One region of the Shewanella sp. Scap07 genome, then DNA from elsewhere that is predicted to be linked to it. Evidence: riboswitches for the same ligand, from Rfam matches in the RefSeq annotation. Region 1 holds a riboswitch; the other holds the start of a gene.
What was found. A riboswitch is a leader RNA that binds a small molecule or an ion and turns the genes downstream of it on or off. The one in region 1 is predicted to bind cobalamin.

Region 1 (7,803 bases):
ATGGAGCCAGCCGGTCAACAGCTCGGTAAGCAGATCACCTGCGAGTTAACCTTAATGCTATTGCAGCGTATTGCCTGCAACGATGGCATAGCTGCTCTGCCAAGCTGGTCCAGCAACGAAGCGCACGGCTTATCACTTAAGGCGGTTAAGTTAGGCCCTGATGGGCTCAAGCGTCCGCTATTTGGTGCCTATCGCAGTAATAGCCATCACGCAAAGCTTGCTATGCAATGGCTCAGCTTAGTCGCCAAAGAGGGCATCGCTAAGCAGCATAAACTCAATTGATACCTAGGTCAGGCTTAGGTCATTAGCAGGCAATCTACTTTTTGCTGATGACTATGCCCGACCAATTCACTCTAATTGAAAGCCAATTTAGCTGACTACACTACAAGTTGGTAGGTAAACGATATATCCGTGGTTATCACTTTGTTTTATTTACTTAAACCAAAGCTAAATATAGAATAAATTTCGAACAGCTTGCTTCTCAAGGATGGCTAAATGTCGTTTATCACAGGGTGTATCCAAAGCGCATTTTGGTTACTGCTGATCCTATCCCCCACCATAGTTTGCGCCCTCACAGGTGCCTTCCTTAGTATTGAAATTAGTCAGTTCTCATTATTTGCCACCACCATTGGCGCAGTCATCGGTCTCGGCTTTGGTGGGTTTTGGGCCGAATACATTCGCACAGAAATAGGCTTAGGCTACTTTCTACGCTGGATATTTAACGCTAATCACGTCGATAACGAAGCCTAGAAGCGCGCCTGCTATCAATCATTACACCCGGTATCAAACTCCTAATATCGAAACATCTAGTATCGAAACATCTAGTATCAAAACCTCTAATATCGAAACACCAAGCATTGAAACAAAAGTAGCGCAGACGTGGCGAAGGTTTTAGCACTGCGGCCCTGCAATGCAACTTGGCGCAATATGGTAAATCTCACCGCTATTCCTGCCTACAATAGCGACCACTAACACCCACTATGTGGCCGACAAGTTAGTCAATAAGACCGCTTGCAAAGGCGCAACACTAAATCATTATGAGGAAGCACGATGTACGAACTCACCATCATTTTAGGGCTAATGCTTGGCGGCAGCCAAACTATCGCAGAAACAGAAGTTAATAAGCAGTTTGCTTCTATGGCCGAATGTGAACAGCAAGGCCAAGCCCTATCCACCAAGTTGCAATCCACTGACATTAAAACGATTCAGATTCAATGCGAATTTGATTAGACCAACAAGGTGGAGCTTAGCCCTGTACATGAGCGCTTAACTCAAGCGCATCACACTGGGCTGAGAAAATGAAACCAGCGAGTCACAAAAAAGCCTGCATTGCTGCAGGCTTTTTGCTGGGCTTGAGTTTTACACTTTATAGCGGATTAAGCAGCTGCTTGCGCATCGATAAGACACGACGCAACACTAAACCCGGTGAATTAGGGTTGCGTGTCTGACGAAGATTATGGGCCACCATAAACTCATCACGCAGCTCATCATCTAAGCCTAGCGATTCAAACGCTTCTAATGTTAGCGTTTGCTTTTGGTTATCGATAATCGACTTGATGATGCTCAATGGGAATGACTCTTCCGCTTCAGCGTTAAGGTAAGCAAAAGCCGTCAGTGCAATGATTTCACCAAAGACACTAAACAACGCCAAAGTTTGCACTTCATCTGGGTTGATATCGACTCCATCCATCGAGTGTAAGCTATCTACAGCGTCGACAGCGATCGCTTCGGTAAGTGCCCAATAACCTTGAATCAGCTTCTTGTATGGCTGTGGTAGCTCATCCAGGCGCTCTTTAAGGTAGAAAGTGAATGCATAGCGATAGATGTTCACTTGGCCCAAACGCACCAAGGCATCTTTTAAAGATCGATTTTTGGTTCTGTTTACACTCGAGGCGTTTGCCGCAGAGTTACTACGCCACAGCATATGCGCTGCTAAGGCGGGGTCAGACGAAACAATATCAATTACGTTACGAATATCGCCATCGGCAATAATGGCTTTTTTCAATGGCACTAAAATGCCGCGACGACCAATAACTTGCTCTTCATTACTGATAATTGCACGTACTTGAGTGAAAACCTGATGCTCAAGATCTGTCATGAGAAGTTCTAAACCTGCTTTATTCTATATGGTTGAAACCATTTGTTATCAGCGAATTTACCCACAAAAACCCTATCAGGGTCAAGCTGAATTCTGTCAAATAGGTAGATTAATACGAATTATCTACCTCAATACACAAGCGTGATGTATTTAGGTCACACTTTACCGCTTTTAGCCAACGATGTTTCAATTATTCTTAGCCGTTGATTTGCTTTAAAATAGCGTCCAGTTCTTCACCATATATACTACAACGCTCCCGCTAGCTGTAGCTGCTGATAAACTTGCTCAGCTAACACTCGATAACCTGCGGCATTTAGATGGACAGTGTCAGACTTCATTGCTGGATTCTTTAGCAAATCAGACAAGGTATCTTCTAGCAGTACTAAGTTATTAATATCGGCAAGTTGGCGGTAAAATGAAGCAGGGCTTAAAAATAATTGCTTACTGGGCACTGCCACCAACACCACATCAATTGCGCGATTTTGCGCTATGGTAATCATAGATTGTAGATTATTTTCCGTGGCCGCCAAATCATGATTACGCAAGATATCGTTGCCCCCTTCTAGCAAAATAATCAATTCAGGCGCACTTTGATTTAACACTGACTCAAAACGGGCTAAGCCCTCAGCGGTTGTTTCCCCTGAAATGCCGGCATTGATTACCTTACGGCCAGTCAATAAGGCCAACTGACTTGGGTAGTCCTGCCCATCTGCAGCGCCTTTGCCAAAGGTTAGGCTGTCACCAAAAGCTAATATCACGCTATTTGGTGCTAATGGGGTCAACTTGGGCCCAGAGCAGCCAGACAACAGCAATATCAATAAACTGGCTACAGCCAATTTAACCCAATGGTGCAGAGCTAATCCCATGATGCGATCTCATTTATTTACGCTTGCGCTCACCATGACGCAAAAAAAGCCAGGCACAAGGCCTGGCTTCATATGTTTGACTCGCTTTTGCTTAACTTAGAAACGGTAGCTCGCCGATAGACGCAACGCGCGGCCTGTGCCGGGGTAATAACCGTGCGCGCCCCAACTGCTGTAGTAACCTGCACTGACATATTGCTCATCAAACAGATTATCTACACGTAAGCTCGCTAACCAATCATTGTTGGTGTAGTTAATGGCAATATTGGTCAAGTAATAAGCATCTAGCTTAGGAGCAACATTGCCGTTATCCCCTTCAATAAAACGCTCGCCGGTGTAAACAAGTTCAGTAAATACCTGCCAGTTTTCATTTGCATCTATGCTAAAGAAACCACGACCAGAATGCTCAGCAACCCAAGACAATTTATTGCCTTTATTCACACCTTCGGTAAATTCAGCATCAATATAGTTGTATTCAATGCCTAACAAAATCTGGCTAGCAAGCTGCCAATCCCAATCGATGCTAGCACCTAAACGAGATGAAGCATCAGCATTAACGTTAGCTCCAGGAAAGCTGCCACCAGGAGGGGTTTCCGCATTTGGGTCAAACACAATTTCATCTTCTAAGTCGAGCTGATAAGCGCTGATACGCACGCTATGTTGCTCAGGAGCCCAGTCCCAACCCGCTTCGTACGAGCGACCCGTTTGCGGCTTCAATCCAACTACATCTTTAGGTGTGTAAGCCTGCTCATCCACTTTGGCAAAACGGAAGTTGTCATCGGCACGAATATACAGACGGTGATTGCTATTCGGACGATAGTTCAAGCCAAGCTCAAATGCATGGGCGTCTTGGTCTAAATCGACTCCCTGAGGGTAGACCGCACCATCAACAAGCTCATCGCTCACTTCCGCGTAACGACCACCGACAACATAACTAACACTGGTGGTTAATGGCACAGTCGCTTGCGCATAGGCGCTGGCAACTTTCTGCACATTACTGCGTCCCCAGCTGAACTCTGATTCACCACGGCTTAGATCAATACCAGTCACAATATTCAGATCGCCTTTTGCCGTTTCGTAAGTCGCCACGGCTTTGGGCAATACTTCTAACATAGAGCGATTGTTTTTACCTGGGCTACCCCAGCTAACTGACGTCACTTTGGTGTCTGTGTAATTGGCGTCCAAGCCAAGCTTCCACGCATCGCTGATCTGGTAATGATAACCAGAGCGAATGGCGGTGGTCATTTCATGTTGATAATCGTCTTTGTTAAATGGATTAGCCTGACGAGGATCATCTTCAATTTGATCTAATGTCAATGAACCCGCTAATTCACGATCGTTATCGTAGTAACTGGTTTCAACAAAGAAATCATCGTTATCGCCTTGATACTGCAAACGGCCTAAAATCGATGAAGTCTCATTGGCATTATGTTCGCGGTAATTGTCACCTTGGTTGTAACTGGCAGCGGCGTAGTATCGCCAAGTGTCATTAATCGCACCTGCAACGTCAGCTTTGGCTTCATAAGTATTAAAACTACCGCCAGACAGTTGCAGTGTGCCCCCGGTCGCATTTGGGGTTTTGGTGATAATGTTAATCACACCACCAACAGCTTGGTCACCGTAAAGTACGCCCGCACTGCCTGATAGCAGTTCAACGCGCTCTATCTGGTGCAACGGAATGGCATTAATGCTTGGCGCTGCAATATCAATATTATTCAAGCGACGACCATCAACCAAAATCAAGGTGTTGTTCGCAGCTTGGCTAGCACTGAAGCCACGCATAGAAAATACTGCACCTGAATTTGAATCTGAGATTTGAATGCCACTTTGACCACGTAATACTTCAGTCAAGGAGGTCGCACCGCTCATTTCAATGGCTGCAGCGTCAATAACATTCACGTTGGCGGCGATATTCATCGGGCTATTTTCACTACGACCAATGACGGTAATCGTCTCATCAATAGTGGCAGACTCGGCCTCAGCCGCAAACGTAGACATTGAAATACTGGCAGAAGATGCCAAGATGCCGGTTAACAACACGGCTATTTTAGTTGGTTTAGTACCCATTTTACCTTTAACTCCTGAAAGGAAAACGGGGCAAAAATTGTCACGAATCAAGTGCTAACAGATCGCCTTACTCTTGCTACTTAACATCGCATTCTGAGATCTGCCCGCCGAAATCTCAAAATCATCTTTAGGGCCGGTCTCCGGACTTAGGTGACACCTTAGTAAAAACAACTAAGGGTTACTTTACCGTTGCGGGGGCAGTGCCAGATTCTCACTGGCTTCCCGATTATCTTTGCTGCAAATGTCTGAAGCGAAAGCACCACAAAAGATTGACTTAAATCATTAACTTGTTGCTCAATTAGTCTGCCTAATGATTGCATGCTTGTTGCTAGGCACTAATTGCGGGCGCAATTATAGATGTCTATACGTATAAAAGTCTATTGCTCATTCAACTTACATATAACAATTACTTAAACACAGTGCCGCCAGTAATCGCTTTATCGGGCGCTTGAATCGCCTTAGCAATATCGACCGACACGCTACCGACCCCTCTGGCACTATGGTGCATCAAATAGAGATGTTGTTGCCCTTGAACGACAGTAAAGTGGCCTATTTCACTGAGGCTCTGCTGACCAAAGCTACCATCTGTACTGTGATTTAACGGCATTTTGCTACAGGAAAGTAAGGCGCTAAATGCGGGCTGGCCGTTAATAACTTGGCTGCCTATTTTGTTGTAGTTCACTTCTCCTTGGCAGCTGTGTCGATAATTGTCGGCAAAGGTATCTAGAAAAGCTTCAGCATTGATTGAATTGGCTTTATTTTTAAAGCTCTGCACACAATATAGCGACGACCACTTATTTAAGAATTCATCGTTAGGCACAAATTCAGCGGAAAACATGTCACCGCGATGCTCACTATAAGCTAATCGCCAATTGTGTGGAAAATGAAAACTCAGCGGATGCTCAAAGACCGCAAGCTCATGTACACGGGGACTATCTTGTGCTGTTGTGGCGGGTTCCGCTTGCGCAATTGAGATTGCTGCCGCGTTTGAAAGGGCAAATAAAACGGCTAGGTTAACTAAGGACTTAACACCCAAGTTCATATCTTTCTTCCTTGTTTGTACACAAGTTTTTAAACTTACTCACTAACAAATAGCTCCGCCATTTGTACTAAAAACGAGCGCCCTGTTGTTTAGATCCATTAATCGGTTACTACGAGGGGGTTGCTGGCTAGTTTACTACATATCCGCCAAGCCGTGCGCACAAGTTGTTAAATAATTTTCAACAAACCAGTTGCATTTAAAAATTACAAATGTAATCTTATATTCAAATTACAACTGTAATCTAAGGCTGAAAATGCAAGAAATAAGTAATAGTGAATTGGCTGTGCTAAATGTGCTTTGGCACCACTCGCCGCTCAATGCCAGTGAAATTGTCAGCGCACTTGCTGCGCAACAAATGCATGAAAAAACGGTTAAAACGCTACTCAATCGTTTAGTCAAAAAGCAGGCTATAGGTTTCGAAAAGCAGGGGCGTGCCTACTTATACCAGCCACTCATTAATCAAAATGAATACCAAATTAAGCAGAGTAAAACTTTTATTGAGCGCGTGTTTGGCGGCAATTTATCGCCGCTAATTGCTGGTTTTGCCAAACATAATGAGCTCAATGAAAGAGATATCGCCGAGCTAAAATCGGTTATCGAGCAATGGGAAAAGGAGCAAAAGTAATGGCTAACTGGCTGATGGAACAGACTGTTATTACCACCTTGGCGGCGCTGATACTTTTACTGTGTCACAAACCATTACTCGCTCGATTGGGCGCGCACTACACCTATTTTTTATGGGCTATCATTCCCATGCTGCTGTTATGTTCAGGGCTGCAAAGCTACCTACCCAATATAGGCCTAGCTGAGCAACCACTTACCATGCAGTACTACCGAGTATTTGCCAGTGAAACCCTCGCGCTATCAAGCAGTTTATGGTCTCACCTTTACTTGCCCTACCTGTACCTATTGGGAGTCGGCTATTTATTGGCGAAAATGGTTTACCAGCACCACCAAGCCCTATCACTATCGCTTTATGCCCAACGATTGGATATTCCCAGCTCGCCTATCGATGTGGCACAAGTTAGCGGTATTCACTCGCCGATGTTAGTGGGTATTTTCAAGCCACGTATTCTTGTCCCAGTCGACTTCCTAACCCTGAGCCATGAACAGCAACAAGCGATACTGGCACACGAGATTTATCACTATCGTCGTGGCGACCACATTGCTAACCCGATTGCCTTTATCATTAGTGCCATATTTTGGTTCAATCCTTTGATGTGGTTAGCTCACCAACGTTTTCGCCATGATCAAGAATTAGCCTGTGATGCCTACATAACCGATGATATGGATCATAGCCAAAAGATTGCCTATAGCCGCGCGTTATTGGCCTACTCGCAACATGCGCCATCTAGCATGTTACACACCCACTATGGAGATAAAAACATCTTAAAAGAGAGGATATTACAGATGAAAAAAGTACATGGGAAAAACCCACTTGCGATACTTAGCCTAACCGTACTGATGGGGCTTAGCAGTATTGCTATTAATCAACAAGCTTTAGCGGGCAATCTAGGCGACAAGCAGGCCACTAAACAAGATGTCATTTACCCTGTCGTGCGTATCGAGCCTAAGTACCCGGTTGAAGCGGTCAATAGCAACCTCAACGGTTATGTGCAACTTCAGTTCGATATTAGTGCCCAAGGTAAAGTCGATAATGTCGCCGTGATTAAATCGTCTCCTCAAGGCGTGTTTGACCAATCAGCCATCGATGCACTTGAGCAGTGGGTCTA
Region 2 (7,803 bases), 220 kb from region 1:
TTAATCACAAAGCCTTTCACTCGCGCTTGCTCCGATTCCGATAACAGTGCCAGCGTCCCCACCAAATGGGCAAATACCCCGCCTTTATCGATGTCGGCAATAATAATCACTGGGCAATCTACGTGTTCAGCAAAGCCCATATTGGCGATATCGCCTTCACGCAAATTGATTTCGGCAGGGCTGCCTGCGCCTTCCACCAGCACGCATTGATATTGCTGCTGTAGGCGAGACAATGACGCCTCGACTGCCGCCATTGCTTTGACTCGATAGCCTTGGCTGTCTTTACCGAAATACTCAGCGGCTTCCATATTGGCTAACGCTTTGCCATGAATGATCACCTGCGCTTGGCTATCGGAACTGGGTTTCAGCAAAATAGGATTAAAGTCGGTGTGCGGTTTCACTCGCGCAGCGATGGCTTGTAAGGCTTGGGCGCGGCCAATTTCGCCGCCATCATCGGTCACAGCACTGTTTAACGCCATATTTTGTGGTTTAAATGGCGCGACTTGCCACCCTTTATTGGCAAAGTAGCGACACAGCCCCGCCACCAAAGTGGTCTTGCCCGCATCTGACGTGGTCCCTTGAACCATTAATATGTTTTGCGCGACTTTTTTCTGTTGTTGGCTCATGATCTGCCCTGCTCATGCACCTGATGCGCAGATTTGAGCACCTGAGCAATACCTGCGGTGACCAAAACCACCTCATCGGCTAACTCGGCCAAGGCTTGATGCAACCAACCGGCTTGATCGACAAATTGGCGGCTCAACGGATCAGCGGGTATCACCCCCATGCCAACCTCATTGCTTACCAACACCACATCTCCCGGCAGTTGCTGTAGAGTATTAAGTAATTGCGCTTTGATAACCGCGTAATCACTTTGCTGCATCAGGTGATTTGTCAGCCACAAAGTTAAACAGTCCACCAGCACAAAATTGTTTGCCGTAGCATGGGTTTCAAGACTGGTCGATAAATCCAGTGGGCTCTCAATAAGCTGCCAGGCTATACCATCGGCGCGCCGTTCCTCTTTGTGGCGATTGATGCGTTGCTGCATCTCATCATCAAAGGCTTGTGCTGTCGCAATAAAAACACAGCTCTTGCCCTGCTCACTTGCTTGATTAGCAAGTTTTAGCCCATATCGAGACTTGCCACTGCGCGCGCCGCCCAATATTAAAGAGATCATGCCAGCACCACCAAAATAAACAGGTAAATGACCAGCTCACTCACCTGTTGAGCTGCGCCTAACGTATCCCCAGTATAGCCGCCAATTTGGCGCTTAAAGCCCCAAAGTAAGATGAATCTCGTTAGCCCTAAGCAGACGATGAGTGATAAGTAGTGTTCAAGCGGAGATAACCACAGCACCGCGGCACCTGTGGCGAGTAATATGCCAAGCTCATTGGCGGTCTGACTGCTCGCTAGCGGCTTACTTTTACTTTGAGTGTCACGCACATAGGTCGCTGAAAAGATCATACTGGCCGCCAACATACGACTTAAACAATGACCCACAACCAAAGCAACGGCAACAAAGTAATCATCAATGAGCGCGACTTCGGTCAACAACACAAATTTGGCCAGCAAGGCTAACACCAACGCCAGTGCCCCATAAGTGCCGAGACGTGAGTCTTTCATGATGGCAAGTTTATCTTCAACGGTCCAACCACCACCAAACCCATCAGCGGTATCCGCAAGGCCATCTTCATGAAAGCCTCCGGTAGCGATCACACTCATCACCATCGCGGCAACAATAGCGATAGATGCTGGTAGCCACTGGGCCAGCAATAGATAAGTAAACGCACTAATTAAGCCAACAACGATCCCCACTGCGGCAAAATAACGACTGGCTTGATTGAGCCGTTCTGCATCAATGGTGATACTGGCAGGAATAGGGATACGGGTAAAAAAGCCAATAGCAATTAAAAATAGCTGCAACTGTCTTACTAGCATAACCTGCTCCGATTAGCTGACTGGCGGTTGTTTAGTATCAATCTCTATGCCCATGTCATCGAAGCTTGCCATGTCATTGAAAAAGCTCGCCGCAGCCTCGATAAGTGGCAGAGCTAACGCTGCGCCCGTGCCTTCACCTAAACGCATCCCTAAGTTAAGTAGCGGTCTAGCTTGCAAAAATTCCAGCATCAGTAAGTGACCACGCTCATCACTTTTATGGGCAAACACCATGTAATCACGGCAATTTGCATTGATCTTTATTGCCATTATCGCCGCCGCGCTTGCGATAAAGCCATCAATTACCACCACCATGTTTAATTCTGCCGCCGCAAGTATTGCCCCGGTCATTTGTACAATTTCAAATCCGCCCAGCGCTGCCAGTAGCTCAATGGGATCATCTAGGCTGTCAGAGTGAATGCGTAGCGCTTCTTCAATGAGGGCTTGCTTGCGCTTTAAGGTCGCCGCATCAATGCCGGTACCACGGCCAACACAATCGGCCACAGGAACTTGCAATGCCGCAGCCATAATCGCAGCCGCTGACGACGTATTGCCGATGCCCATCTCACCAAAACCAAGCAGGTTTGTCCCCTGTGCATGGTGGTGTGCCACACGGGCTTTAGCCATAGCAAAACCTTGCTTTACTGCACCAATGGTCATGGCGGGTTGACGATGAATAGGATTGGTTCCAGCGCCCAATCGTTGATTGATGAGCCCTGGCATATCTAATGGCTGCGCAATCCCGCAATCAATGACTTCCATTTCAAAACCACTTTGACGACAAAATGCATTGATTGCCGCCCCCCCCTCTAAAAAGTTAACCACCATCTGAGTGGTCACTTCACTGGGCACAATAGAGACCCCCGATGCCGCAATGCCATGGTCGCCAGCAAAAACCAACAATTTAGGTCGACGAATACAGATAGGATCACCTAAAACTTGTGCCAGTTGCATGGCCAGACTTTCAAGTTCTCCTAAGGCGCCAAGAGGTTTGGTTTTGTTGTCGATTTTATGCTGAATGGTCTCATCTTGCTGATGGTCAACGGGCTTGATTTGAAACATGTTTCTTCCTATTAAACTCAAGGTCATTCGTTATACTTATCATTATTTTTTAGCTTTATTATTGGAACTATTACTGGCGTTTACTGGCTAAGATAAACAGAAAGAAACCACTGCCGATCACCGCGGTAATGATGCCAATGGGTAGCTCTTGATAGCTCAGTAAACTACGTGCAATCACATCGACCCATATCATGAATAAGCCCCCCACTAAGGCTATGGTTAGCAGCGCAAAGCGGCCGGGCATCAACATTCTGACGATATGTGGCACCATTAAGCCAACAAAGCCAATACCACCACAATTGGCCACGAGCACTGCGGTTATCAATGAACACAGCAACAACATGCCAACCCGCAAGCGCCCGACGGCGATGCCCAAGGTGTGAGCGGTTTCATCGCCAGCTTTCATTGCCATCACTTGGCGCTTAAACAACAAAATAATCAAAGTCGCACCCACCACAGTTAACACAGGCAAACCCACATCGGCCCAGGTGGCTTTGGCAAAGCTTCCTAGGCTCCAAAACAGTACAGATGCGGCGGCCTGTGGACCACTGAAATACAATAATAGGCTGGTCATGGCGCCAAACATAAACGAGATGGCGACACCGGATAGCAGCATACGCTCCACCTGAATACTTAACCTGCCACCACAAAATGCCATCACTAATAACACTGATAATACCGCGCCAATAAAGGCGCCCAATGGCAAACTTAGCCAGCTGAGCTGCGCAGCTAGCTCGCTTTGCCCCTGCAGCGTTATCACCACCACGGCGCCTAGGGAGGCACCGGAGGAAATACCAAATAGGTAAGGATCGGCCAAAGGATTTCGGGTCACGGTTTGCAACACAGCACCGGCGACGGCCAAACCCGCCCCGGCAGCAAAAGCCAGCACAATACGCGGCATACGCAGTTCCATAACAATCCGCTCAGTGACACCAAAGTGACCCGTATCTCCGCGCAACTGCGCCAGTATCATTTGATAGACTTGGCTAAAACTAATGTCAGCCGCGCCAAAACTGGCCGCGAGCATCGGCGTTAGCGTGCTGGCTAACATAATGGCCATCACCATGAGGCCGAAATAAAGCTGCTTGGGCAAAGTGCGTTTAACTTGCATCATTACCTCCTGCATGGGTTTCACCGGCTTGATAGCCATAGTAGTAGGTAATTTGCGGACGTTGATGCTGTGGATGCGGGGCAACGGCGCAGCAAACCTCAAATACATCACCAATCAATTGCTCGGTGAGTACCTGTGATGGCATGCCCTGTGCGATGCCTTGCCCCTGATTAAGCAGCAGTAATTGATCGCACATCGCACTGGCAAGGTTGAGATCATGAATACTGATCACCACAGTAATGCCTAACGAATGCAGTAACTCAAGGATCTGAATTTGATAGCGGATATCAAGGTGATTGGTGGGCTCATCCAATATCAACAGTTTAGGCTGCTGCACTATGGCTCTGGCGATCAGTGCCCGTTGCTTCTCGCCACCAGATAAGTGCTCATAAGCTTGCTTAGCTAAATGGGATAAACCCACTTTTTCAAGAGCCTGCGCAACCGCAAAATGGTCGGCTTGGCTAGTCAGCGACAATGCAGACTTGTGGGGTGTCAGCCCTAACATGACCAGCTGCTCGGTGGTCATATCAAAATGCTGTGGGGTATCTTGCAGCACAACAGCCACTTCACGAGCAAACGCCTTAAGAGGGTAATGGCTAATATCTTTGCCAAATAAACAGATTTGCCCTTGGCTGGGGGTGAGGTAGCGGTATAAACAACGAAGCAAACTGGATTTACCCGCGCCATTTGGGCCAATAATGCCTAACATTTTACCTGCAGCAAGCTGCAAGTTGACGCCTTTAAGAATCGTGCGCTCACCCGCATGCCAATGCAGATCAGTTACATTTAGTGCATTATCGCTATGATGTTGACAATCTTGTGTAGGCATCGCTAACTGACTTCCCACTTGGTCACCGTGGAAATGTAGTTGCTGCCAACCGATATCATGAGGTACTTCATTTCAAGCTCCCTCGAGTTACCCGCTCGAGTTTCTTGGCGAAAAGTAAGGCAGGTATCCTGGCTTGCGATAACCTAACGCAGGTTAGCATCGGTTATGGCGTACAGTTGCGGGCACAGCTTGGGCAGGCAGTGAGACTGCTCCCCAATTCCCTATTAAGTTAAGCTTATCTTACCCAGTAACTAGGCCAATAAGACGCTCAACACCTTACTTTCGACTATCGACATCTAGACGGCCAATAGTCTTTAACTGTGGCTATTATGCCGATTTTCAGCCAAGTCGCCAACCTCAGTAGCAAAATGTTGTCTCAGTTCACCCTAGTGACATCGACCTCAATTCACCGACTTAAGCGAAATCGAACGGATTAACCATTAGGCCAATGCAGCCGGTAGTGCATCTGACCATCCTCGCCCTGATATAAGGTGATATTGACCACAGCGCCATAGGGGATATCCAGCTGAGAATAAAAACCACTGGCTCGACTAACGCCTAGCGCTTGTGCCATCAAGTGACGTATCACTCCACCGTGGGTTAATAATAATATGTGTTGACCCCGGCATTGATTGGCTATGTGCTCAAAGCCAGTTTGCACTCGCATTTCAAAAGCTGCCATAGTTTCGCCATTGGGTGCAGGGTTTGCCCATGGATCTTGCCAATAGGCTTCAAGTTGCGGCTGGCAAGATTGATATAGCTCATCTAGTGGCTGGCCGTCCCACTCGCCAAAGTCAATCTCGGCTAACCCGTCGCACTGCTGATACGCAAGCCCATAACGGCTGTTAAGTTGCTTAGCCACAGACATGCAGCGCTGCCGCGGTGAGCTAAAACACGCGTTTAGTTGCTGCGACTGCATCGCAAGTTTGTCTACCAACTTAGCAATATTGTCGAGCATCAAGGCTTGCCCCTGCGCGCTAAGCGCGACATCGGTAGTGCCCCGTAAAATTTGACCGCCTTGGCACTGACCGTGACGCATTAGATATACGCTGGTTATTTTCATCAGATGGATAAGCTTGTTAATGAACACTATGCACCTAGCCTAACGACTTGGCAGGCGCAGATACAAGCATGTTGATCAACTTTTAACTACAAGCGCCAAGGTTAGATTAGCCTAGTTCTATGTAAACGCTCAGATATCAAAGTTTATTGGCGGTGGCTTGGTATGATCTTTAACTAATAACCTCGGAAATAAAATATGATAAACCAAGCCTTCATTTGGCGCGGTTTTGATATCCACCTTCCCTTGCAGTTTTTGACTGACTAAGTTGTAAACTAAATGCGCACCTAAGCCGCTTCCGCCCTCATTGCGCTTAGTGGTATAAAATGGGTCAAAGAGATTTTTTACCCCCTCTTCATCTAAACCGATACCATCATCAGCATAGATCAGTTCAACCGTCTCATCTCGTAACTGTGCTTGAATGGTCATAGTGCCGATTTGCTCAGCTTCAAACCCATGCAAAATACTATTCATGATCAAATTCGTGATCACCTGTGACAATGCACCTGGATAGGTATGGCACATTAAGCTAGGGTCGCAGTCAATCGTTATATGATGGGGTAACTGCTTCAATGTTGGCCGCAGCGATAATATTACTTCTTGCAAATACTCCTTAAGTAAGAATTGCCGTTGCTGCTCACTAGATTGATCGACGGCAACACGCTTAAAGCTTTGAATTAAGTTTGAGGCGCGGGCATTATTTTTTAAAATAATATCCATGGCCTCAATGCATGTATCAATAAACTGAACAAACTCTTGCTCGTCTAGCTCACCAGCTAGGAACAATCTTTTTAGCTCATTGACCTGATCATTCATATGCGAAGCGGCGGTGACACATACCCCGATAGGAGTGTTGATCTCATGCGCTATGCCCGCCACCATTTTACCCAATGATGCCTGCTTTTCATGCTCTACCAGCTGATTTTGGGTGCGCTTAAGCTTATCCATCGCCGCCTGCCACTCCTCGGTACGTTGGGCAACCAGGGCTTCCATTTTGTCAGAGTATTGCTTTGCCAACTGCTCTTTTTCTTTTGCATAGTTAAGCTGCTGTCGCAGTTGAGCTGGGCTAATTTTCAATTGGGTTAATAGCTGTCTGTAATAGCGAGCAAGCACCTGCTTTTCTGACTTCGAATACAAGTTTGATTGTGTCACAACCATATGTGCCACTGATGCCCCGGTTATCCCGCTCAACAACCGTTCTGTGGCTCGCTCTAAATTGGCCAACTCTTGCACGTTAACCGGGTCTTCAACCGACAAGCCCACCTCTAATAGGCACATATCGACTTTGAGTTTGGCTAAATCATCTCTGAGATATTGACCAAAAATATCGGCAATAATGGTCAATTTGGGGGCTAAGTCGATATCCTGTGGTAGCAACTCAAATAAGGCTTCATTGTCTTCGCCTTTGTCGGCCATGACATCGATAAACTCAGCGCTGTAGCGCTGCTCTTCTGCAGGGGTTTGACTAAAAAGACTCACCATGATCAACGTCGAAATATTGGCAATTAACGACCAAAAAGTCCCATGGCTAATATGCTGCATTTGCGAGCCAAACAGATGCTCTGGGCGCAACCAATCTATCCCCCACGGACCTGCGGTCAAAATATCTGCCGATAACCAACCGCTATTCATCAGCGAGGGAAGTAACAAGCAATAACCCCAAACGCTGAATCCTGCGGCCAAACCGGCAATGGCGCCTTTGGTGGTAACCGTTGGCCAGTAAAGGCCACAAATCACTAACGGCATAAACTGTAATATCGCGCAAAATGACAACATCCCCATATTGACCAACATATAGGAGTCGCC

Region 2: another riboswitch for cobalamin. It lies ahead of FLM48_RS17470 (ABC transporter ATP-binding protein); the one in region 1 lies ahead of FLM48_RS16480 (TonB-dependent receptor).

The regions. Positions count from the first base shown of each region.
Region 1 covers NZ_CP041329.1:3,756,166-3,763,968, forward strand. The annotation lists gene FLM48_RS16455 (LysR substrate-binding domain-containing protein) at 1-282, shown strand, start outside; gene FLM48_RS16460 (hypothetical protein) at 496-750, shown strand; gene FLM48_RS16465 (hypothetical protein) at 1,051-1,230, shown strand; gene FLM48_RS16470 (HDOD domain-containing protein) at 1,367-2,098, opposite strand; gene FLM48_RS16475 (GDSL-type esterase/lipase family protein) at 2,344-2,964, opposite strand; gene FLM48_RS16480 (TonB-dependent receptor) at 3,061-5,028, opposite strand; cobalamin riboswitch at 5,142-5,307, opposite strand; gene FLM48_RS16485 (hypothetical protein) at 5,435-6,070, opposite strand; gene FLM48_RS16490 (BlaI/MecI/CopY family transcriptional regulator) at 6,324-6,695, shown strand; gene FLM48_RS16495 (TonB family protein) at 6,695-7,803, shown strand, end outside.
Region 2 covers NZ_CP041329.1:3,980,224-3,988,026, forward strand. The annotation lists gene FLM48_RS17445 (cobyric acid synthase) at 1-626, opposite strand, end outside; gene cobU (bifunctional adenosylcobinamide kinase/adenosylcobinamide-phosphate guanylyltransferase) at 623-1,177, opposite strand; gene FLM48_RS17455 (adenosylcobinamide-GDP ribazoletransferase) at 1,174-1,938, opposite strand; gene cobT (nicotinate-nucleotide--dimethylbenzimidazole phosphoribosyltransferase) at 1,951-2,997, opposite strand; gene FLM48_RS17465 (iron ABC transporter permease) at 3,068-4,111, opposite strand; gene FLM48_RS17470 (ABC transporter ATP-binding protein) at 4,098-4,937, opposite strand; cobalamin riboswitch at 5,038-5,195, opposite strand; gene FLM48_RS17475 (histidine phosphatase family protein) at 5,371-6,000, opposite strand; gene FLM48_RS17480 (ATP-binding protein) at 6,130-7,803, opposite strand, start outside.